Regions from separate parts of the Micromonospora sp. NPDC047762 genome, predicted to be linked through region 2. Evidence: riboswitches for the same ligand, from Rfam matches in the RefSeq annotation. Region 2 holds a riboswitch; each other region holds the start of a gene.
The links. A riboswitch is a leader RNA that binds a small molecule or an ion and turns the genes downstream of it on or off. The one in region 2 is predicted to bind cobalamin.
Positions count from the first base shown of each region.

Region 1 (8,885 bases), on a different contig from region 2:
GCCCACGGGTGGGCTCGTCGAGGAGCACAACACCGGGGGTGACGGCGAGTTGGATGGCCAGGACCACGGCGAGCTGCTGCCCGGCGGACAGGTCCCGGGGATGGCTGTCGCCGTCGATGCCGGCGGCGATGCCGTCGAGGAGCCGTCGCGCGGTGCCCGGCTCGGCGCCGTCGCGGTCGGCCTGGTCGAGTTCGGCGTCGACGGTGTCGAGGTACAGCAGGTCGGTGGCGGTCTGCGGGACGAGACCGACGAGTCGGCGGGCCTGGCTGGCACCCACCCGACCCGGGTCAAGGTCGTCGCCGTGCGCCGGGTCGGGAACGGCGATGCTGCCGCCGTCCCGGAGACCCGAGCCTTGCAATGCCCAGAGCAGGGACGACTTGCCGGAGCCGTTGCGCCCCATCAGCGCGGTGATCTCACCGCATACCAGAGTCAGGTCGACTCCACGGACGGCGACGACCGATCCGTGCCGGACGATCACACCGGCGGCGGTGAGTGCGTTCTGGGCTTCGGCGTGTGAGTGGCGGTGTGGCTGCGGGGGCGTGGTGGGGAGCCGGTCGCGCAGTGTGGTGGCGTGCCGGCGGGCGTCGCGTACCGACAGGGGTAGCGGTGACCAGCCGGCCAGGCGCCCGAGTGCGACCACTGGCGGCGCGACGGTGGTGCCGGCGACGAGCGTGGCCGGGTCACCGTGGCGGACGGTGCCGTCGCGGGCGACGTGGATGAGCCGGTCGGCGTACGGCAGGACACGTTCCAGTCGGTGCTCGGCCAGCACGACTGTGACACCTAGGTCGTGAACCAGCCGGGTGACGGTGGCGAGAACGTCGTCGGCCCCGGTCGGGTCGAGCGCGGAGGTGGGCTCGTCGAGGACGAGCACCCGTGGGTGGGCGGTCAGCGCCGCGCCGATCGCCACGCGTTGCTGCTGACCGCCGGAGAGTTCGTGCAGGCCACGGCGGCGTAGGTCGACGAGGCCGAGCAGGTCGAGGGTCTCCTCCACTCGGGTCCGCATGACCGCCGGGTCGAGCGCCAACTGCTCCATCCCGTACGCCAACTCCTCCTCGACGGTGTCGGTGACGAACCCGGCGACCGGGTCCTGCCCGACGACGCCGACCAGGTCGGCGAACTCGCGGGGCGGGTGGTCGGCGGTGTCCCGGCCGGCGACGCGCACGCTGCCCTGGAGGGTGCCGCCGCTGAAGTGCGGTACGAGCCCGTTGATCGCGGCGAGCAGTGTCGACTTCCCGGCGCCGGTGTGCCCGACGACCAGGCACAGCTCTCCCTCGTCGATGTCGAGGTCGACGTCGCGCAGGGTGGGGCGGGGCGCACCGTCGTACGTGATGCTGACGCGCTCGAAGCGGATCATGACGGTGCTCCTGCGGTGTCGGCGGCGCGGCCCCGTACGGCGGCGGGCTGCGGTCGGTGCGGGCGCGGCGGTGTCGGTGCGGCGATCGCCGCGAGGGCGGCGACAAGGATCGCGGCGGCCGGTAGTGCGGGCAGGCTGGGCCAGTGCAGCGGGTAGAGGCTCGGGTTGAGCGCGGCGGGGTCGTAGCCGGTGCCGGCACCGAGCACGATGGCCGTGACGACGCCGCAGCCGGCGACCGTCCACTCCGGCCACTGCCACGGGTCCGGCCGGTAACGGCTGCGGGAGACCCGACGCCCACCGAGCGCCATCCCGGCGACGCAGAGCAGCACACCACCGCCGAGGCCGCCGAGCCCGACCGGGCGGGGCACGCGCGGGTCGAGCAGGCCGTACACGCCGACGCACAGGCCGGCCATGCCGGTGAGCATGAGGACGCCGGTGAGCCGCCGCGAGCCCGGTGTGGCGGTGCCGACCCGGCCGTAGCCGCGCGAGTCCATGGCGGCGGCCAGCCGCAGCGACCGGTCCAGCGCGTCGTGCAGGACCGGCATCACGATGGCCCGTACGGCACCGAGGCCCCTGGCCCGTCCGGCACGTAACCGGCGGGCCCGGGCGACCCGTTGGACGCTCTCCACGAGTTGCGGTGCGACGCTGAACGAGACGGTGACGGCGACACCGAGTTCGTACAGCGCGCCGGGGAGGACCCGCAGGGCGCGTTTGGGGTTGGCGAGGCTGTTGGCGGCACCGATGCAGCACAGCAGGCAGGCCAGCCGGAGCCCGTCAACGCAGGCGGACAGGGTCGCCTCCAGGGACACTGGACCACCAATCTGGATTCCCGCGTACCACTCGGGCGTGGGCAGCTGCGGGAGCCGGAACAGGATGTGGTCGTCGGGGGTGATGCCCGAGGCGAAGACCGTCCGGAACACCACCCGGATCGCGATGATGATCAGCGCGAGGTAGAGGTAGTAGCGGAACGCCCGTGCCCACGGCGCGTCCGTGCGGCGGGCGCTGACGACGAAACCGAGCACCGCGAAGATGAGCAGCAGGAGAAGGGGGTTGCTGGTACGGCTCGCGGCGGTGGCCAGCGCGAGCGCCCACAGCCACCAAGCCACCGGATGCAGGGAGCGCGGCAACCGGGCCACCGCGAGGCGGTGGACAAGGCCGGTACGGATCGGGCGCATCGGGTCAGGTGCGGCGGCGTCGCCAGCCGACGACACCGCCGGCGAGGGCGAGCAGCGCCAGCAGCCCAACCGTGATCAGTGCCGGCAGCGCCGAACCGGTGTCCTGGCGGGCTGCCGTCACGGTGGGTTCCGCGTCGAGGATGCGTGGTCCTTCGACGGTGGCGTTCGGTGGCAGGGACGGTCCTACCGCGGCCGGTGAGATAGCTTCGCCGGCCGGGGGCGTAGGCGTACCACTCATCGGGATCGGCGTCGGCGCTCCCGCCGGCGGGAGGCCGGGCGGAGGGTTGCCGACGCCGGGGTTGCCCGGCGGCGGATTGCCAGCGCCCGGGTTGCCGACGCCTGGTGGATTCCCGCCGCCCGGCTGAGCCGGGGTGGGTGCGACGGGGGGCGGAGCGGTGGTGGCCGTGCCGGTCGGCTTGCTGTTGCGGGCGCGGACGCTGTCCGGACTGAGCCGGGGCCGTCCCTCGGTGCCCCCGATGTCGGTCGCCCCGAAGATCCACAGGTCGACGCTGCCAGGCTTGGGTTTGTAGCTCATCGCGCCGAGTTGGCTGTAGACCCAGCTGTTATGCCCCGGGTCGGCGTGCCAGTACGACCAGTACGCGCTGGCCGGCGGGGTGAGAGCACACCTCTCGTCCGCCGGGGTGGGGTACTGGGTGCCGCCCTGGTGGCCCGCGTAGCCGATCCGGCAGATGAACGCCGGCCCGTCGTGTTGTGTCCCGGTGGTGCGCCAGCCGCCCTGGTTGAGCAGTTGGTAGCCGGTGGTCGGGGTGGTGCCGCAGGACCGCAGGAGCGGCCCACCCCAGCGGCTGAAGTCCACCGCGAGAATCACCCCGGACGAGGTGGTGCACTGCCCGATCGGCAGCGGGTCGGCCAGCGCCGGTGCGGGCGTCACCACCAGCGCGCCGACGATCATCAGCGCCACTATCGAGCGGCGCCACCTGCGGGCCGTCACGACAGACCGCCCGTGCTGGAGACCGCGCGACGGCGTGCGGAGACCCGCAGCAGGACGCCCGCGACGACGAGCACCAACGCCAGCAGGGTGATCGTGATGATCGACCAGCCGGTGCGGGGCAGGTTGCCCGACGAGTGCCCGCCGGCGCCGGCCGACGGCGGAGACACACTCGGGGCTGCCGACGGGGACGACGACTGGCTCGCGGTCGGTGTCGCGGTCGGGTTGGTCGTCGGGGTGCTGGACGGGTCCGGGCCCGGCAGTTCGTGCACGTCCCGGGTCAGGGCGGCGAACGAGATGCCGGTCGCGCCGCCGACGACCTGGGTGGACGCGCGCAGGTCCGAGCCGGCCTGACCGCCGGCGGCGACGGTGAACCCGCCGTCGTCGTTCTGCTGACCGGCCAGGAACGACAGTGCCTTGTCGACCTGTCGGGCGTAGGTGTCGCCGCGCAGGGTGAGGCCCTGGATCGCGAGCGCCGTGGAGTTGGTGGAGTCGCCGGCCGCGCCGGGGAAACCGCCGTGCTCCTTCTGCGCCGACGCGACCCAGGTCAACGCCTTGTCGACGGCGTTGACCGCCGCCGGGTCATCGGTCAGCGGCGCGAGAGCCATCGCGGCCATCGCGGTGCTGTCGACGTCCCGGTCGGCGTCCCCCGCCGGGATGAGGCTGGGGAACGACCCGTCCGCGCGCTGAAGTCCCTTGAGGAAGGCGATCGGCTTGGCGGCCGCGTCGCCCTGTCCGGCACGGAGCTGCGCGATGATGCCCAGCGACTGCCCGAACACCGAGGTGGCGTACCGGTAGTTGCCGGCCCCGGCGCAGCCGGCCTGCTCGTCGAGCTTGGCGCAGGTCACGTCACCCAGCGCGGCGATCAAATCGTGTCCACCGAAGGACCGTGGGTCGTAGCCGGTGACCTGGGCGAGGAGGGCGACCTTGCCGATCGCGCCGCCGGCGGCGTAGTCGGTGCCGATGCCGAGCCACGAGTCGACGGTGAACCCGCCGTCACCGACAGCGCCGCCGCCGCGCAGGAACTCGACGATCGCCCGCAGCTTGGCGTCGTTCCCGCCCGTGGCGGCCAGGGCGTACGCGCCGTCGATGCTCAACCCGAAGTCGGGGAAGCCGGGGAACGACTCGTAGTACCTGCCGTCGACCAGATTGGTCGGCGCGACGAGGTAGGACACCCCCTTGACCAGATCGGGTCGCGGTCCGGCCGGCGGCGGCGTCTCACCCAGGGTGGCCAGGTTCTTGCCGGCCAGTGCGAGCGCCGCCGCGCCGGTGGCGGCAAGGTCAGCGTCCGGGTTGCTCGGGTCGGGGTTGAGCCCACCGCCGGTGACGATCCGCCCGACCAGGAAACCGGTGGCGGTGGCAGCCCGGTCGGCGACACCCAGCACGGCGAGGGCCTGCGCGGCGTACCCGGTGGAGTAGGTGTCGGTGACCCCCGCGCCGGTGTACGGCTGGTAACCGCCGTCGGTCTCCTGCGCGCCGGTCAGGAACGCCTTGGCCGAACCGAGCGCGGCATCGTGCGTCGCGCCGAGCGTGTGCAGCGCCAGGACGGCCAGGGTCGTGGCCGCGAGGTCTGGATCACAGGCGTCGGTGGGGCTGCGCCATACACCGGCGAAGGCTCCGGTCGCGCACTGCTGCTCGGTCAGTCGGGTGACGGTCGCGGCCGGCGGGGTGACGCCGGCCCGCTTGAGCGCGAGCAGGGCGGTCGCGTGGGTCAGGGGATCGCTCGATCCGGCGAAGTCACCAGCGGCGGCACAGCCGGCGTCGACGTCGGTCGCGGCGCACACCCGGTCGGTGAGCGTGGCGATCAGGTCACGACCTCCGAACGCGCGCGGATTGCCGCCGGTGATCGTGGTCAACAGCGCGAGGTTGGCGACGTTGGCGATGTGGGGTGCGGCGGTGCCACCGTTCGGGAAGATGGCGGCGTCGACGTGTGCCCGCAGGTAGTCGACGACCTTCGTGAGGGTCTGGTCCTGCCCACCGGTCCCGGCCAGGGCGATGGCGACGGCGACGGTCCGGTAGTAGTCAACGAAACCGTTGTCGACGTGGTCGCCGTCGGCGAGCTGCCCCACGAGGTAACTCGCAACCGCCTTGACCTGCGCTTCCGTCGGGCGCGCCGGTGCGGGCGTCCCGGTCGGGGTCGGAGTCGGGGTCGCGGTCGGAGTCGGGCCGCTCGCGCGCACCGACGCGGGGGTGAAGCTCGGCGCCCCGGTGGCGCCGCCGATGTCGGTGCCGCCGAAGACCCACGCCTCGACCTCACCCGGGCCGGGCCGCTGGGACATCGCGCCGAGTGGACTGTAGGTCCAGTGCTCCTGCCCGGCCGGGGCGATCCAGTAGGACCAGTAGGCCGTCGCCGGCGGCGTCAACTGGCACGCCTCGTCGGCCGGCGCCGGGCGTTCGGCACCGGACTCGAAGGCGGGTGAGCCGATCCGGCAGATGAAACCCGGGCCGTCGTGAGCGGTGCCGGTCGTGGTGAAACCCGCCTCGTGCAGCAGGTCCAGGCCGGTGGTCGGAGTGACGTCGCAGCCCCGCAGCAGCGGCCCGCCCCACGCGCCGAAATCGACCGCGACGATGGCGCCCTGGGTCGGGGTGCAGGACTCAAGCGGATCGGCGATCGCCGCACGGGTCGGCACCACCAGTGCCAACGCGCCGAGCGTCACCGCGGCGACAAACGCCAACCACGGCGCGGAAGTCCGCGACGTTCGACTGACCAGTGGAGACATGGCGACTCTCTCAAGGGGCTAGCGGCGCAGGCGCGGACGCGGACCCCGAGGACAAGTCTCGGAAATCTTGCTCCGCGCCGTGTACCTCGACGGCGCTGCGGTGCACTATCCAGCCAGGTAATCCGACTCGTCCCGAAACGGGACCTACGGCTGCGGGCCAGCGCCGGACTTTGACCGGCTTCCCCTGACTGCTGGATCGCGGTCATCGGACCACAACCGCGACCACCTCGTCAACGCGAGGGCGTGTCATCTACCTAACAGCGCGCGGTAGGGGCTTCCTCCCATACCGTGACCGCGTCATCGCGTGGGGGAACCCGGTGGGAATCCGGGGCTGACGCGCAACGGTGAGGACGGTTGGCCGTCCCGAGCCCGACTACCCACGTGGTGACGCAGCACCTGCGGTATCCGTCCCACGCGTCCTGCGGCCGGCCCGCCCCGCTCCGCCGGCTCTCCCGCTGGGCCCCGGGTCGAGGCAGTCGTGCCCCGTACCCCAAGGAGACCCGATGTCCTCGCGCCTTTCCCCCGGCAGTCGCCGGAGACGTCTCGCGACGGTTCCCGCCGCCGCGCTGATCGCCGCTGTCGTCGCGGTCGCGACCGGTGCCGCACCGGCCGCCGCGACCTCGACGGCGGCGCAGATCGCCACCGCCAAGACCAACGGCGTCGCCTACCTGCGCACCCTGCAGGCCGCAGACGGAAGCTACGCCAGCGGCGGGCTGTCGAACGAATGGGCGTTCAGCGCGTTCGCCCCCGCCGGTGTCGCGGCCGTGGACGTCTACCCCTCCGGCGACACGACCAAGAACGCCCGCACCGTCTACCGCAACCACCTCTCCGCCGCGTCCTGGCCGAGCACCTCCCCCGTCGTCACCGACTACGAGCGCGGCGTCCTGAACGCCTACGCGGCCGGCATCGACCCCGCCCGGGTCTCCCCCGCCCGCAACCTGATCGCCGACACCATCGCCTACTGGCAGACCGGCTCGGCCGGCTACTACGGCCCGCCGGCCAACGTCAACGGCACCGTCTTCGCCACCCTCGCCCTGGCCGGCGCGAAGACCCAGACCGGTGCCGCCCGCGTACCGCAGGCGCTGCTCAACCTGTCGGTCACCCGGATCCGCAACAACCAGCACAACGACGGCGGCTGGACCTTCAGCCAGGCCGAGGGCAACCCCACCCAACTCGCCGCCGCCAGTGACATCGACATGACCGGCGCCGCCATGGCCGCCCTCTGCGTCGCCGGGGTGCCCAACACCGACACCGACATCGTCCAGGCGAAGAACTTCCTCAAGGGCAAGCTCGTCAACGCCTCCGGCGCCTTCACCTCGATGTTCGGCGTCAACACCGACTCCAACGCCTGGGCGGTCTCCGGGCTGAACGCCTGTGGCATCCCAAGCCAGGGCACCGACTTCACCACCACCGCCGGTAAGACCCCGATCGACTTCCTGCGCGCTCAGCAGCTGACCGGCGGCGGGTTCAAGTACCTGCCCACCAACACCACTCCGTCGGCGTACGCCTCGATCGACGCGGTGCGGGCCCTGGCCGGCGCGGGCTACACCGCCGTTCCCCCGACCCCGGTCACCGCCGGGGCGCCCACCTGGGTCGCGGCGAGCGGATTCACCGCCGGCACCGCCAGCCGACTCGCCGTGATCATCGACAACGGCAGCGGCACCATCAAGCCCTGCGCGGTCACTCTGACGCCGACCGCCGCCACCACCACCCTCGGCGCCGTGCTGGACGCCGCCATCGGGTCCGCCACCCCCAGCGGCTGTGTCACCGCCCGCATCCCCACCAGCGGCACCGGCACCATCACCTCGATCAACGGCCTGGCCAACAGCGGCTCCTCCACCTGGAAGGTGTCCAGGGACGGCGGCACCCTGGCCACCGCGACCCGCGGCACGACCGTGACCGTCGGCGACACCCTCTACCTGCGCTACGGCGCCTGACCGTCCAGTAATGGTGCGACCAGCGGCGGTCCGATCGCCGCCGCTGGTCGCCGCCCTCCGCTGGGGTTGCACGGACCGCCCGGCTGCGGCACGTCGACGCATCGGCAGCGACCTGGTTCTCCCGCCGACGCGCTGGTGCCTGACTCGACGCCGACATGGCCCTCAAGGCGAGCGAGCCTACGGCGGGCATCGCGGAGTTGTTGGCGAAGTTGGTGCGCCTGGGCTTCGCTCGCGCCGAGCTGGCGACGGGCGGCATCGAGCCGTTCGAAGTCGGCTACGGCGAGCACGGCCACCTGCCGCCCGTCCATCGTCAGGATGCGGTGCTCGATCTTGCGGCGCATCAGGTTCCTCCGATGTGGGCGGTGGTGCTGTGGTTGTCCGCTGGGTTCCGCCTCGGGCGGAACCCAGCGGACGGTCATGCCGGTGGGGACTGGGCGGTGTCGGCCAGGAGCAGGGACAGCTCCCGGACCAGATCGTCCATCGACTGGCCGCTCTGTGCCTTGACCAGGCCAAGCGCGAGGTCGGCCAGTAGGTAGAAGCCGAGGGTACGGGCCTGCTCGGAGCTGAACGCCGACATCAACTCCTCGGCGCCGGCGAGGTCACCGCGGTGTTTGGCCGCGATGACCCCGGCGGCGCGTTGGACAATCTCTGCGGCCTCAGGGGTATAGCCGCTCACGCCGGGTCAGATCTTCGGGGTCGCGGCGCGGGCGGCGTCGAAACGGGCGGTGACGTCGGTCCAGTTGACCAGGT
Region 1 covers NZ_JBIDCQ010000013.1:168,538-177,422, reverse strand. The annotation lists gene ACGF3C_RS31220 (ATP-binding cassette domain-containing protein) at 1-1,354, opposite strand, end outside; gene ACGF3C_RS31215 (CbiQ family ECF transporter T component) at 1,351-2,529, opposite strand; gene ACGF3C_RS31210 (LPXTG cell wall anchor domain-containing protein) at 2,534-3,481, opposite strand; gene ACGF3C_RS31205 (prenyltransferase/squalene oxidase repeat-containing protein) at 3,478-6,198, opposite strand; cobalamin riboswitch at 6,293-6,423, opposite strand; cobalamin riboswitch at 6,476-6,598, shown strand; gene ACGF3C_RS31200 (prenyltransferase/squalene oxidase repeat-containing protein) at 6,702-8,135, shown strand; gene ACGF3C_RS31195 (hypothetical protein) at 8,123-8,476, opposite strand; gene ACGF3C_RS31190 (superoxide dismutase) at 8,551-8,811, opposite strand; gene ACGF3C_RS31185 (superoxide dismutase) at 8,818-8,885, opposite strand, start outside.
Region 1: another riboswitch for cobalamin. It lies ahead of ACGF3C_RS31205 (prenyltransferase/squalene oxidase repeat-containing protein); the one in region 2 lies ahead of ACGF3C_RS21095 (ribonucleoside-diphosphate reductase subunit alpha).

Region 2 (8,885 bases):
CGCACCAGCGGGATCCGGAAGGGTTCGACGTTCCCGCCGATCACCGCCGGGTCTGGGACTTCAGCCGCGACGGCGTCCGCCGTTCGCTGGAGGCGAGCCTTCGGCGCACCGGCCTGGACCGGATCGACGTGGTGTATCTGCATGACCCCGACGAGCACTGGCAGCAGGCCGCGAACGAGGCGATCCCGGCCCTGGTGGAGCTGCGGGAGCAGGGCGTGATCGGCGCCGTCGGGGCGGGAATGAACCAGTCGGCGATGCTGGCCCGCTTCGTGGCGGAGACCGACGTGGACGTGGTGATGTGCGCCGGCCGGTACACCCTGATGGAACAGGGCGCGCTGACCGACCTGCTGCCCGTCGCGCAGGCCCGCCACGTCGGTGTGGTGGTCGCCGGTGTCTACAACTCCGGGCTGCTGGCCCGGGACATGCCGCCGACCGACGCCGTCTACGACTACCAGCAGGCGCAGGCGGAGGTGATCGACCACGCCCGCCGGATAGCACGGGTCTGTCAGGCGTACGGCGTCACGCTGCCCCAGGCGGCGTTGGCGTTCGTCCGTCGTCACCCGGCCGTGGTCTCGACCGTTGTCGGCATGCGGGACGACGTCCAGGTGACCGAGACCCTCCATCGGTCTGGTGTCGACGTCCCGGAGCAGCTCTGGGCGGCGCTGTACGACGAGGGGCTGCTCGACGTACAGCCGTGAGGGTCGGTCACGACCGGGCCGTCTCGATGCTGGCGTCAGCGTCGTCGGGTAACCCCTGCAACGACTCCTCCACACCGATCAGGTGGTTGGCCATCCGGGTTCGCGCCCGTTCCGGGTCGCGTGCCACGAGGGCCTTCAGGATCGCCACGTGCTCGTCATGGGTGCGTAGGTCCGCGCCCTCCTCGTGCAGACTCCGCCAGAGCCGGCCACGGATGGTGCGCCCGGCGAAGGCTTCGATCAGACCAACGAGCACCGGATTCTCGGCGTGCACCGCGATGATCCGGTGAAAGGCGATGTCGATCTCCATGATCCGCTCGTGGTCCGGCGGTGACTGGCCGACCAACCGGGCCGCCTCGGCGAGCAGGTCACCCGCCTGGGCCAGGGCCTCGTCGGTGATCCTGGTCGCCGCCAGGCAGGCGGCCTCGCACTCCAGCAGCCGGCGGACGGTGTGGATGTGCCGAGGGTCGCCCTGGCCCTGGAAGTCGACCACGAAATTCATCGGGGCCAGCAGCTGTGGCGCGTCGAGGTTGGTGACGTAGGTGCCGTCGCCCTGACGGATGTTGACGATCCCCAGGATCGACAGGGCCGACATCCCCTCGCGCAGGGAACCTCGCGAGACACCGAGCTGCTCGGCGAGGTCCTTCTCGATGGGCAACCGGTCCCCGGGCCGGAACTGCCCTTCGAGGATCATCCGTTTGATGCCGTTGACCACTTCGTCCGTGCGCGACATGACCCCCCCTAACGGCCGGCGGGGGTGGCCTTCCCACCCGCGATCACGTACGCCGCCTCCGGAGATGACACGGTAGTCGGGTCTGTCGCCGCCCAGTAGTGGCCGTCGGGAAACCGGTAGAGCGCCACCGACTCCTGACGCATCCGGGTGGAGTAGCCGGGCTGGCCGGGCAGGACGTATCCGCTGCCGGAACCGGTGTCGCGGATGATGCAGGGATCGGTGAAGTGTTCGTGCAGGTGGTCGACGAACTCGGTGACCCGGTTGGTGAGGTCCCCCGAGATCGCGACGTAGTCGAGCACCGACACGTGTTGGACCATCTCGCACAGCCCGACACCGCCGGCGTGCGGGCACACCGGGACGTTGAACTTCGCGGCGAGCAGCAGCACGGCGACGATCTCGTTGATGCTGGCCAACCTGCCGGTGTCGAGCTGGCAGAAGTCGATGGCCTCGGCCTGGAAGAGCTGCTTGAACATCACCCGGTTGTGGCAGTGTTCGCCGGTGGCGACGCCGATCGGAGCGACGGCGCGGCGGACGGCCGCGTGGCCCAGGATGTCGTCGGGGCTGGTCGGCTCCTCGATCCACAGTGGCGTGAAGCGGGCGAGGGCGGTGACCCACTCGATGGCCTGACCGACGTCCCACACCTGGTTGGCGTCGATCATCAGGTTGCGATCCGGGCCGAGGATCTCCCGTGCGATCGCGCACCGGCGGATGTCGTCGTCGAGGTTGGCGCCCACCTTGAGCTTGACGTAGCCGTAGCCGGTGTCGACCGCCTCCTGGCACAGTCGGCGCAGCTTGTCGTCGCCGTAGCCGAGCCAGCCCGCCGAGGTGGTGTAGGCGGGGTAGCCGGTCCGGTCGAGCTCGCCGAGGCGGGCGGCCTTTGTGCTCTCCTTGGCGCGCAGGATGGCCAGTGCCTCGTCGCGGGTCAGCGCGTCGGACAGGTAGCGCAGGTCCGCGATGTCGACGAGTTGCTCGGGGGTCATGTCGACGAGCAGCCGCCACAGCGGCTTGTCGGCGACCCGGGCGACCAGGTCCCATGACGCGTTCAACACGGCGGCGAGGGACAGGTGGACGACGCCCTTCTCGGGGCCGAGCCACCGCAGTTGCGAGTCGGAGGTGAGCAGGCGGTAGACCGCGCCCATGTCCGCTGCCATCGTTGCCACGTCCTGGCCCACGAGGAGCTGTGCCTGGTGGACTGCCGCCGCCGCGACGATGTCGTTGCCTCGTCCGATGGTGAAGGTCAGGCCGTGCCCCGCGAGTGGCGCGCCCACGCCGTCGACGCCGTCGGTGTGCAGGACGACGTAGGCCGCCGAGTAGTCGCCGTCCTTGTTCATGGCGTCTGACCCGTCAGCGGTCAGGGAGGTGGGGAAGCGGACGTCTTCGACGGTGACGGCAGTGATCTGCGGCATGCGCTCCTCGCCCGGCTAGGCTAAAGATCAGATGATCACTGGGAGTATACGGAGGGCTGCTCCAGCGCGTCAACGTTGTCGATCACCTCGGACGTGCAGACATATGATGTTTGCCCTCTCGGGTCGAGCCGCCTTGACTCCGATCATGCCGGTTGGCGGGCCAAGGTGAGGCGCGCGGCGGACCCTGGTGATTGGATGTTCCGGCTCGCCGCGAGGCATCGACGGCGACGTATGGGCGTGGTCTCCAGTGCCGTGGCCTCGATACGTCAAATCTTTGTCGAATGTCGACACCAGTGCGCAGAGCCCCGTCTCCGGTGCCCGGCGTCGGTCGGCCGCAGCGTGCTCCCGGGGGTTGGTGACGGTGGTCACCGCATCGCCGCCGACACGCCCGAGACCGACATGTGGGGTGTGACAACGACTGCGTCCCTATATATGGTGTCGAGCGCAGCTGGTTCGGCCGCTCATCCGGTGCGGTCGAGGCAACAGGGAACCCGGTGGAAATCCGGGACTGTCCCGCAGCGGTGAGTGGGAACGACAGCCGTCAACAGCACTGGGCCACCATCGGCCTGGGAAGCGACGGCCAGTAGGAGACCGGCGAGCCCGGTCGTGCCCGCGAGTCCGAAGACCTGCCAGCGCGCCGCGTACCCCACCCGGGTGGGCGGCGGTCCGAGGCCGCGTGGGACGGCTGACGCCACCTGACCCACGCCGGGGCCGGCGTGGCGTCCGTCGGTGTCTGTCTCCTCGCGTCCGGGCCACCAGGTCTCGAACTCCGAGGAGCGAGTGGTGACAGTCACCGAGGTAGTCCCGGCCAGCGGCGACGCGACAGTGCGCCGGACGCCGATGCAGGTCCGCAAGCGCGACGGCGGCACCGAACCCGTGGACGTGAACAAGATCGTCCGGGCGGTCGAGCGGTGGGCCGACGACCTGACCGACGTCGACCCGTTGCGGGTGGCCACCCGCACCATCAGCGGCCTCTACGACGGCGCGACCACTGCCGAACTCGACCGGCTGTCCATCCAGACCGCCGCCGAGATGATCGGTGAGGAGCCGCAGTACTCGCGTCTGGCCGCGCGGCTGCTGGCCGGCTACGTCGACAAGGAGGTGCGGCGACAGGGCATCACCTCGTTCAGCGCGGCGATCCGGGTCGGCCACGCCGAGGGCCTGATCGGTGACGACACCGCCGCGTTCGTCGCCACACACGCCGCGACGCTCGACCACGCCATCGACCCGGACGGCGACCGCCGGTTCGAGTATTTCGGCCTGCGCACTGTGTACGACCGCTACCTGTTGCGCCACCCCACCAGCCGACTGGTGCTGGAGACCCCGCAGTACTGGCTGCTGCGGGTGGCCTGCGGCCTGTCCCGGACGGCGGACGAGGCGGTCGACTTCTACCGGCTGATGTCCAGCCTGGCCTACCTGCCCAGCTCACCGACCTTGTTCAACTCCGGCACCCGGCACACCCAGATGTCCTCCTGCTACCTGGTCGACTCCCCGCTCGACGAGCTGGACTCGATCTACGCCCGGTACGCCCAGGTCGCCAACCTGTCCAAGTTCGCCGGGGGCATCGGCATCGCGTACTCCCGGGTCCGCTCCCGGGGCGCGCTGATCCGGGGCACGAACGGGCAGTCCAACGGGATCGTGCCGTGGCTGCGCACGCTGGACGCGAGCGTCGCCGCGGTCAACCAGGGTGGCCGACGCAAGGGCGCTGCCTGCGTCTACCTGGAGCCGTGGCACCCGGACATCGAGGAGTTCCTGCAACTGCGGGACAACACCGGCGAGGACGCCCGCCGTACCCACAACCTGAACCTGGCCAACTGGGTGCCGGACGAGTTCATGCGCCGGGTCGAGGCCGACGAGCTGTGGTCGCTGTTCGACCCGCACGAGGTGCCCGAGCTGCCCGACCTGTGGGGGGAGCGGTTCGACACCGCGTACCGGCAGGCCGAGGCGCAGGGCCGCTACGTGCGGCAGGTCCCGGCCCGGGAGCTGTACGGGAAGATGATGCGGACCCTCGCCCAGACCGGCAACGGCTGGATGACCTTCAAGGACGCGTCGAACCGGCTCTGCAACCAGACCGCCGAGCCGGGCAACGTGGTGCACCTGTCCAACCTCTGCACCGAGATCGTCGAGGTGTCCAGTGACGCCGAGACCGCCGTGTGCAACCTCGGCTCGGTGAACCTCGCCGCCCACCTCACCGCCGACGGCATCGACTGGGAGCGGCTGCGCGCCACGGTGCGGACCGCGGTGACCTTCCTCGACCGGGTCATCGACATCAACTACTACCCGACCGCGCAGGCGGCGGCGAGCAACCCCCGCTGGCGGCCCGTCGGGCTCGGGCTGATGGGCCTGCAGGACGCCTTCTTCGCGCTGCGGCTGCCGTTCGACTCGCCGGCCGCCCGCGAGCTGTCCACCCGGATCAGCGAGGAGCTGTACCTGACCGCGCTGGAGACCTCCGCCGACCTGGCGCGCGACTTCGGCGCGCATCCGTCGTACCCGCAGACCCGGGCCGCGCGGGGCCAGCTCCAGCCCGACCTGTGGGGTGTCGAGGGTACGCAGACCGCGCGGTGGGACGCGCTGCGCGAGCGGGTCGAGGCGTACGGGCTGCGCAACTCGCTGCTGGTGGCGGTCGCGCCGACCGCCACCATCGCCTCGATCGCCGGGTGCTACGAGTGCATCGAGCCGCAGGTGTCCAACCTGTTCAAGCGCGAGACCCTGTCGGGGGAGTTCCTCCAGGTCAACACCGCTCTGGTACGCGAGCTGAAGGCCCGCGGTCTGTGGACCGAGCGGATCCGTTCGGCGATCAAGCGGGCGGAGGGGTCGGTGCAGGACATCGCCGAGTTGCCGGTCGGCGTACGGGAACTGTTCCGCACGGCATGGGAGCTGCCGCAGCGGGCGCTGATCGACCTGGCCGCCGCCCGTGCCCCGTTCATCGACCAGTCCCAGTCGCTGAACCTGTTCCTGGCGGCACCGACCATCGGCAAGCTCTCCTCGATGTACCTCTACGCGTGGAAGGCCGGGCTGAAGACCACCTACTACCTGCGCTCGCGGCCCGCGACGCGGATCCAGCAGGCCACCGTCAGCGCCGTCGCGCCCGTCGTCGTCGACGCCGACGCGCTGGCCTGCTCGCTGGAGAACCCCGAGTCGTGCGAGGCCTGCCAGTGACTCTTCCCGAGGCCGCCACGACCGACACCAGCACCACCGACACGAGGACCACGCACATGCTGCTCGACCCCGGGATGGACCTCACTCTCCGCCCGATGCGCTACCCGCACTTCTTCGACCGGTTCCGCGACGCGATCCGTAACACCTGGACGGTCGAGGAGGTCGACCTGCACGCCGACCTCGCCGACCTGGACAAGTTGTCTCCGGCCGAACGGCACCTGGTCAGCCGCCTGGTGGCATTCTTCGCCACCGGTGACACGATCGTCGCCAACAACCTGGTGCTCAACCTCTACCAGCACGTCAACAGTCCGGAGGGTCGCCTCTACCTGTCCCGCCAACTGTTCGAGGAGGCCGTGCACGTCCAGTTCTACCTCAACCTGCTCGACACGTACGTGCCCGACGAGACGGAGCGTTTCGAGGCCTTCGCGGCCATCGAGAACATCCCCTCGATCCGGCGTAAGGCCGAGTTCTGCTTCCGGTGGATCGACTCTCTCAGCGACCTGCGGGAGCTGCGGTCCCGCGAGGACCGGCGCACGTTCCTGCTCAACCTCATCTGCTTCGCCGCCTGCATCGAGGGGTTGTTCTTCTACGGCGCGTTCGCCTACGTCTACTTCCTGCGTTCCCGTGGCCTGCTGCACGGCCTCGCCTCGGGCACCAACTGGGTGTTCCGCGACGAGTCCATGCACATGGCGTTCGCGTTCGACGTCGTCGACACCGTTCGCGCCGAGGAGCCGGACCTGTTCGACGACGACCTCGCCGACCAGGTTCGCCGGATGCTCACCGAGGCGGTCGAGTGTGAGGTGCAGTTCGCCGAGGACCTGGTGGGCCACGGCGTGCCCGGTCTGACCTTGGCCGACATGCGGGAGTACCTCCAGCACGTCGCCGACCGCCGCCTCGCCCAGCTCGGCATCGCGCCGCACTACGGGTCGAGCAACCCGTTCGGCTTCATGGAGTTGCAGGACGTGCAGGAGCTGTCCAACTTCTTCGAGCGGCGGGTGTCGGCGTACCAGGTCGGGGTGACCGGCACCGTCGCCTTCGACGACGACTTCTAAGGACCTCGGTCCCTGCGCTTCCGTTGATCAGGTGATGAAAAGTAGCTTGGAGGCGACCTCGACAGCTACTTCTCATCACCTGATCAAGGAAGTGGCCCGTTCAGCTGTGAACCTGTGAGTAAGTCAGGCAAGCAAGCCGAGACGGGGGTGGTCGCCTGCCCGGAAAGGAACGTGCTGATGGTCGACATCACCGTGCGGCCCATGACCGACGCCGACGCCGACCGGGTCCTGGCGATCTACCAGGCCGGCCTGGACACCGGTGACGCCAGTTTCGAGGTCACCGCGCCGGGCTGGGCGGCGTTCAGCGCCGCCCGGCTGAGCGGGCACCGCTTCGTGGCCGTCGACCCGGGTGGAACGGCGCTTGGCTGGGTCGCCGTCTCGCCGACCTCGACCCGCGCGGTGTACGCCGGTGTGGTGGAGCACTCCGTGTACGTCGACCCGGCCGCCCAGGGCCGTGGCATCGCCCGACTGCTGCTGGACGCGTTGATCACCTCCACCGAGGCCGACGGCGTCTGGACGATCCAGTCCGGGGTCTTTCCGGAGAACACCGCCAGCCTGGCGCTGCACCAGCGGGTCGGATTCCGGGTCATCGGCGTCCGGGAGCGGGTCGGTCGCCACCACGGACGCTGGCGCGACGTCATTCTGTTGGAACGGCGCAGCCCCACCATCGCCTGAGAAGTCCGCCGGTCGGCGGCGGCCGTCACCGTCGGGTGGCGCAGGCCACGCACGTACGTGCTGACGGGCGGGCAACCAGCCGTGCGGCGGGAATCGGGCGGCCACAGCCCTCGCACACGCCGTAGCTGCCGTCGTCGACCCGTCGCAGCGCGACGTCCAGCTCGGCCAGGCGTCGGCGGGTGGCGTCCAGGACGGCCGTGAGCTGCGCGCGTTCGAAGGCGATCGTGCTGCCCTCGGGGTCGTGCTCGTCATCGGCGTTGGACGAGCGGGACGCCTCGAAGAGGCTCCGGAGGTCGCCGTCCAGGGCGGTGGCCTGGGCCTCGGTCTGCTCGCGCAGTCGCAGCAGCTCCTCGCGGACCGCGCTGGAATCCCTGTTCATGGCCGCTCCACAGTACCTGAGGGATGACAGCGGTCACATCACTGGCATTCCGAGACGACCGGTCATATCGTGGTGTCTGTCAGCCAGTCGGACCCCTGGGCGGAAGGAGTGCACGAGATGCCACGACCGAAGTCGCCCACCTCCGCCGGAACCCGGCAACGGTTGTCCGACGCCGCGTTGGACCTGTTCCACCTGCGGGGCTACAACGGGACGAGCGTCCAGGACATCGTCGCCGCGGCCGGGGCGCCCAAGGGCACCTTCTACAACCACTTCGCCAGCAAGGAGGACCTCGCCCTGGACTCGGTGGCGAGATACTCCGCGGCGATGGGGCTGGAGATGCTCGACGAGAAGCAGGGCGGGACACCGCTTGAGCGGATCACCGATCATCTGAGATACGTCACCGGCCTCGGCGACACCATGGGTGATCGCGGATGTCTGCTGGGCAACTTCGCCACCGAGATCCCGGCGCACAGCGATGCCCTGCGCAACGCCGTCGACGCCGGCTTCGGCCGCTGGGTCGCCGCGCTCGCCATGGCGATCGAGCAGGCGCGGGCTGCCGGTGAACTGCACGGCGACGAACCTGCCACCGATCTCGCCGGCTTCGTCGTCTCCAGCTACGAGGGCGCGGCAGCCCGGGCGAAGGCATCCGGTGACCTGGCCGCCCTCCAGGAGTTCTTCACGATCACCACGGCCCGGATCCTCACCTGATCCGCGTCCGATCCCGTCGGTAACAGTCCGGGTCTTTCCATCCGGCGCGGCGTGTACCCAATCCAAGACGACCGGTCG
Region 2 covers NZ_JBIDCQ010000006.1:405,886-414,770, forward strand. The annotation lists gene ACGF3C_RS21080 (aldo/keto reductase) at 1-698, shown strand, start outside; gene ACGF3C_RS21085 (FadR/GntR family transcriptional regulator) at 706-1,428, opposite strand; gene ACGF3C_RS21090 (enolase C-terminal domain-like protein) at 1,437-2,834, opposite strand; cobalamin riboswitch at 3,267-3,483, shown strand; gene ACGF3C_RS21095 (ribonucleoside-diphosphate reductase subunit alpha) at 3,675-5,993, shown strand; gene ACGF3C_RS21100 (ribonucleotide-diphosphate reductase subunit beta) at 6,050-7,045, shown strand; gene ACGF3C_RS21105 (N-acetyltransferase family protein) at 7,223-7,720, shown strand; gene ACGF3C_RS21110 (TraR/DksA C4-type zinc finger protein) at 7,746-8,099, opposite strand; gene ACGF3C_RS21115 (TetR/AcrR family transcriptional regulator) at 8,217-8,807, shown strand.

Region 3 (5,393 bases), on a different contig from region 2:
GACACGACCGCGGCCAATGCGGTGTCGTGGCTCGCCCAACCCGCTGTGCTCACCGGCTACATCGGCGACGGCACTGAGGCGTACGCGGGCGCGACCGCGAAGCTCTCCCTCGGCGCCCAGGTCCGCGGCCTCGACCCGGCGGCGTTCGGCGGGGTCGATCTGCTCACCCGCCTCGGCGGTCTGCTGACTCCGTCAGGTCGATACTCCGACCGTTCAGCGTTCGGCGACTACAGCAACACGTTCACCCAGTCGTTCGCGGTGTTGGCGTCGGACCGCGCTGGCGGCGCACCACCGGCCGCGGTGACGTTCCTGGCCGCGAGCCGGTGCGCCGACGGTGGCTTCCCACTGCTGTTCGGGCAGGCGACGTGTGTCAGCGACGTCGACGCGACAGCGATCGCGGTCCAGGCTCTGCTCGCGGCGGACCGGCCGCTCGTCGCGGCCTCGGCTGCACAGTGGCTGGTCTCCGTGCAGGGCGGTGACGGCTCATTCTCCGCCAACGGCGTGCCCAACGCGAACAGCACCGGCCTCGCCGCCCAGGCACTGGCCGTCGCCGGGCGACCGCTGCCGTGGCTGCGCGCCCGCCAGTTCCTCATCGGCCTCCAGGTGGCCTGCACCGGGCCTTCCACCGAGCGCGGCGCCATCGCGTACACCTCGGGTGGCTTCGACGCGACCACCGCGGTGCGTGCCACCGCTCAGGCCGTCCCCGGCCTTGCCGGCACCGGGTACGCGACCCTGTCGGCCAGCGGCGCCCAGCCCGCCGCTCCCGTCCTGGCGTGTGCACCGTGGTGACCGCGCAGCGGGCGACGATTCGGCGACGGATGGCGCTGCTGCTCGCGGCTGCCGTCGCCAGCGTCGGCCTGATCGTCATTGACCCGGTTCCGCGCGCCGCACACGCAGCGGCGTGCGCGCCGGGCGCGGGCGTCACGGTGGTCGTCGACCTCACCGCGTTCGGCCTCGGCGTGCAGACCGGTTGCCGGCTCGGAGACCCGCCGACCGGCTTGGCCGCGTTGCAGGGCGCGGGCTTCACCGTGACGGGCACCCAACGCTGGGGGCTTGCTTTCGTCTGCCGCATCAACGGCTATCCCACACCCGCCTCCGAACCATGCGTCAACACTCCCCCGGCCAGCGCGTACTGGTCGTACTGGCACGCTGTGCCCGGCGGCACCTGGTCCTACAGCACGCTCGGCGCCAGCAGCTACAACCCCGCGCAGGGCACCGTCGAAGGATGGCGTTTCGGCTCCGGGCAGGCTCCGTCGATCTCCCCGCCCTAACATGCGCCGGGGGTGGTGCCGGCACCGGAGTCCCGAACGACCGAGCTGCGCAACGGCACCGCCCCCGACGCACCAGCAGCCCTCGGCGGCACCACATCAGTCGTCCGGTGGCGTTAATCCGGGGCGGTTGAAGTACGCGGATCCGTCGACCACCCACACCTGCCCGTTGCGCACCGCGGGCCGGTCCGCCCACCCAGGTTGCCCGGCCACCAGCCATCAACCCGGCGAGGCGACGCTACGAGCCGAGCGCCAGTCGTACGCCGAGCGCGACGAACGCCACCGCGCAGATCCGGTTGATCCGCCGCGACCAACGGCCGTCCGTCATCCGGCCGGCGGCCCGGCCGGCGATCACGCCCAGAGCGATGTCGACGGTCAGCTGCACCGCGACGAAGATCGCGCCGAGGAGCACCAGTTGCGCGGTGGCGCTGCCCGCTGCCGGGTCGACGAACTGGGGCAGGAACGCCACGCTGAACAGGATCATCTTCGGGTTGAGCAGGTTGGTCACCAAGCCGCGCAGGAAGGCCCGCCCAGCGCGACCACTCTGCTCCGGCTCGCCGGCGACCGGGGCGCCGACGGCGCGTAGCGCCCGCAGGCCTAGAACGACCAGGTACGCCGCGCCGGCCCAGCGGATCACCGTGAACAGCACCGGCGAGGCGGAGATGACCGCGGCGAGACCGCCGACGACCGCGGCCACGTGCACGGCCTCCCCGGCGGCGACACCGAACGCGGCCACCACCGCGGCGCGGGTGCCGTAGCGGCCGGCGGTGGCCAGCACGAACATCATGTCCGGACCGGGCGTAACCATGAGGACGACGATCGCAGCCAGGTAGCCGGCCAGCGTCGCAACGGACAGTCCGAGCACGGCTCAGACCTCCTCGGCGCCGTCGAGCAACGCCCTCCGCAGCGCCAGCCGGTGCTCCCGGCGGATCTCCGCCTCCCGGTACCGACGCCGGTCCCCGTCGGTCTCCGGCAGCAGCGGCGGCACCGTACGAGGCTGACCCTCGTCGTCGATGGCGACCATGACCAGGTGGGCGGTGGCCACGTCGGTGGGCGGCACCGCCCGGTCCCACCGGTCAGCCGTGACCTTGACGGCCACCTCCATCGAGCTGCGTCCGGCCCAGGTGATCCGGGCGTCGACGTGCACGACGTCGCCGACCCGCACGGCGCGCAGGAACGCGGTCTCGTCGATGGCGGCGGTCACCGCCGGCCCGTCGGAGTGCCGGGCGGCGACCACACCGGCGACGGAGTCGATGAGGTTGAGGATCCGGCCGCCGTGCACCGTACCCATCAGGTTCGTGTGGTGCTGGTCCATGATCTGCGACAGGGTCAGGTGCGACGCCGACGGCGCCCGGCCGGCGATCGTGGTGGTGTCGTGCACAGCGGTAGTCCGTCCCTCGGGAAACCACACCACCGGACTGCGGGCACACGCTGACGAGGACACACCGGCGCACACCGCCCGGCACGTCACCCGCCCAGCCCACCCGCGAGGCCGACGGCAGCGCACACGGTCGTGTACGCGGCGCCGGCAGGTCTTCGGACTCGCGGGCCCGACCGGCTGCACGCCGATCGCCTACTGGCCGTCGCTTCCCAGGCCACTGGCCCAGTGCTGATGACGGCGGTCGTTCCCACTCACCGCTGCGGGGCAGCCCCGGATTCCCACCGGGTTCCCTCTTACGACGCCCGATCAGTCACGATCGGGCGAACCAGCGCCACCAGCCATTCTAATTGATCGACGAGCCCACCCACGCGGTAGGCAGGGGCTCGACGACGGCCCGCACTGTTCCCCTGCGGCCGAGTTGACCTCACCCCGCTACTGCTGCTCATCCAGGAACTTGCTTGCCCGGCGTGCCGGGCGGGATCAGCTCGAGATCCCACCCGGCACAGCGCGTTACTCGCGGCGAAGCTCGGCAGCAGCGGCTACCAAATGTTCGAGGGACGCCTGCACCTCCGCGTAGCCGCGGGTCTTGAGACCGCAATCGGGATTCACCCACAGCCGCTCGACAGGGACCGCCGCCGCTGCCCGACGCAGCGCCTCGACGACCTCGTCGTGCGCGGGCACCCGCGGTGAGTGGATGTCCCACACACCGGGTCCGACGCCGCGGCGGTATCCGATCGCGGCGAGGTCGTCGAGGACCTCCATCTTCGAACGGGACGCCTCGATGCTGGTGACGTCGGCGTCGAGAGCGTCGATGGCGGTGATGACCTCGCCGAACTCCGAGTAGCACAGATGGGTGTGGATCTGGGTGCCGTCGGCGACGCCGGAGGTCGCCAGACGGAACGCGCCGACCGCCCAGTCCAGGTAGGCATTCCGGTCGGCCTTGCGCAACGGCAGCGTCTCGCGCAGGGCCGGCTCGTCGACCTGGATCACCCGGATGCCCGCGGCTTCGAGGTCGCGGCACTCGTCGCGCAAGGCGAGCGCGACCTGATCGGCGGTGTCGCCGAGCGGCTGGTCGGCGCGGACGAACGACCAGGCCAGGATCGTCACCGGACCGGTGAGCATCCCCTTGACCGGCTTGTCGGTCAACGACTGGGCGTAGGTGGACCAACCGACGGTCATGGGTGCCTTGCGGGTGACATCGCCGTAGATGATCGGCGGGCGTACGCAGCGGGAGCCGTAGGACTGCACCCAGCCGTGCTCGGTGGCGGCGAACCCGCTCAACTGCTCGCCGAAGTACTGGACCATGTCGTTGCGTTCCGGCTCGCCGTGCACCAGCACGTCGAGACCCAACCTCTCCTGAAGACGGATGACCCGCTCGACCTCAGCTCGCATCCGCTGTTGGTAACCCGTCTCGTCGAGTCGCCCAGCCCGGTACGCGGCGCGGGCCTTGCGCAGCTCGTCGGTCTGTGGGAACGAGCCAATCGTGGTCGTTGGCAGCGCCGGCAGACTCAGCCTCGCCTGCTGCGCGGCAGCGCGTTGCGGGTAGGCGCCGCGCTGCCGGTCCACCCCGCGCAGCGCGGCGAGGCGCCCTCGCACACCGTCGTCATGCCATCCCGGCGGGGCCGACGCAAGCGGCGCGGGCAGGGTCGTGGTGCCGTTGCGCAGCGCCCGACCCAGCAGGACGACCTCGTCGACCTTCTGCCGGGCGAAGGCCAACCGGTGGCGCAGGTCCGGATCGAGCGCGGTGTCGACGGACAGGTCCACCGGCACGTGCAGCAGCGAGCACGATGTGGACACCGCGACGTGGTCGGCGAGCCCGGTCACCGCCGCGCCGGCGCTGATCGCCGCTCGCACGTCGGTGCGCCAGACGTTGCGGCCGTCGACAAGCCCGGCGACGATCGTCTTGCCACGCAACTGCCCCGCGCCAGCGAGCCGCTGCAGGTTGCCGGGCCCGGCGACCAGGTCCAGGCCGATCGCCTCGACGGGCGTGTCCAGCAGAGCGGGCAGTGCGCCACCGAGCTCCCCGAAGTAGGTGGCGACGAAGATCCTCGGCCGCTGCTGCACGGCGCCCAACCGGGTGTACGCGTCGCGGAGCGCGGCGATCTCAGCCTCGCTGCGGTCGCTCACGTAGGCGGGCTCGTCCAGCTGCACCCACCGCACTCCGGCGTCGGCGAGCGTCCCCAGGATGTCGGCGTACACGTCGATGAGGTCCGCCAACCGGTCAAACGGTTGCCCGCCCCCGTCGGCGGGCTTGGACAGCAGTAGGAACGTGGCCGGTCCGACCAGCACCGGGCGGCTCTCGATGCCGAGGTCACGGGCTTCGCGGTACTCGCGCAACGCCTTCGCGGGGTTCGCCGCGAAGACGGTGTCGGCGCCGACCTCCGGCACCAGATAGTGGTAGTTCGTGTCGAACCACTTGGTGAGCTCCAGTGCCGGCTCGGCGTCGACGCCGCGGGCCATCGCGAAGTAGGTGTTCAGCTCGGACAGGCCGAGGCGGGTGAAGCGTTGCGGGATGGCGCCGACGGCCACGGCGGTGTCGAGCACGTGGTCGTAGTAGGAGAACGTGTTGGACGGAATCGCGTCCAGACCTGCGTCGCGCAGCGCCCGCCAGACCTCACCCCGTAGCGCGGTGCCGGTGGTCTCCAACTCCTCCGCGTCGATGTGACCCGCCCAGTAGGCCTCCACGGCCTTCTTCAACTCACGGTTGCCGCCGATGCGCGGATAACCGAGCACGGTGCTCTGAC
Region 3 covers NZ_JBIDCQ010000013.1:161,908-167,300, reverse strand. The annotation lists gene ACGF3C_RS31180 (prenyltransferase/squalene oxidase repeat-containing protein) at 1-789, shown strand, start outside; gene ACGF3C_RS31175 (hypothetical protein) at 819-1,271, shown strand; gene ACGF3C_RS31170 (LysE family translocator) at 1,507-2,133, opposite strand; gene ACGF3C_RS31165 (acyl-CoA thioesterase) at 2,137-2,583, opposite strand; cobalamin riboswitch at 2,778-3,003, opposite strand; gene metE (5-methyltetrahydropteroyltriglutamate--homocysteine S-methyltransferase) at 3,160-5,393, opposite strand, start outside.
Region 3: another riboswitch for cobalamin. It lies ahead of ACGF3C_RS31165 (acyl-CoA thioesterase); the one in region 2 lies ahead of ACGF3C_RS21095 (ribonucleoside-diphosphate reductase subunit alpha).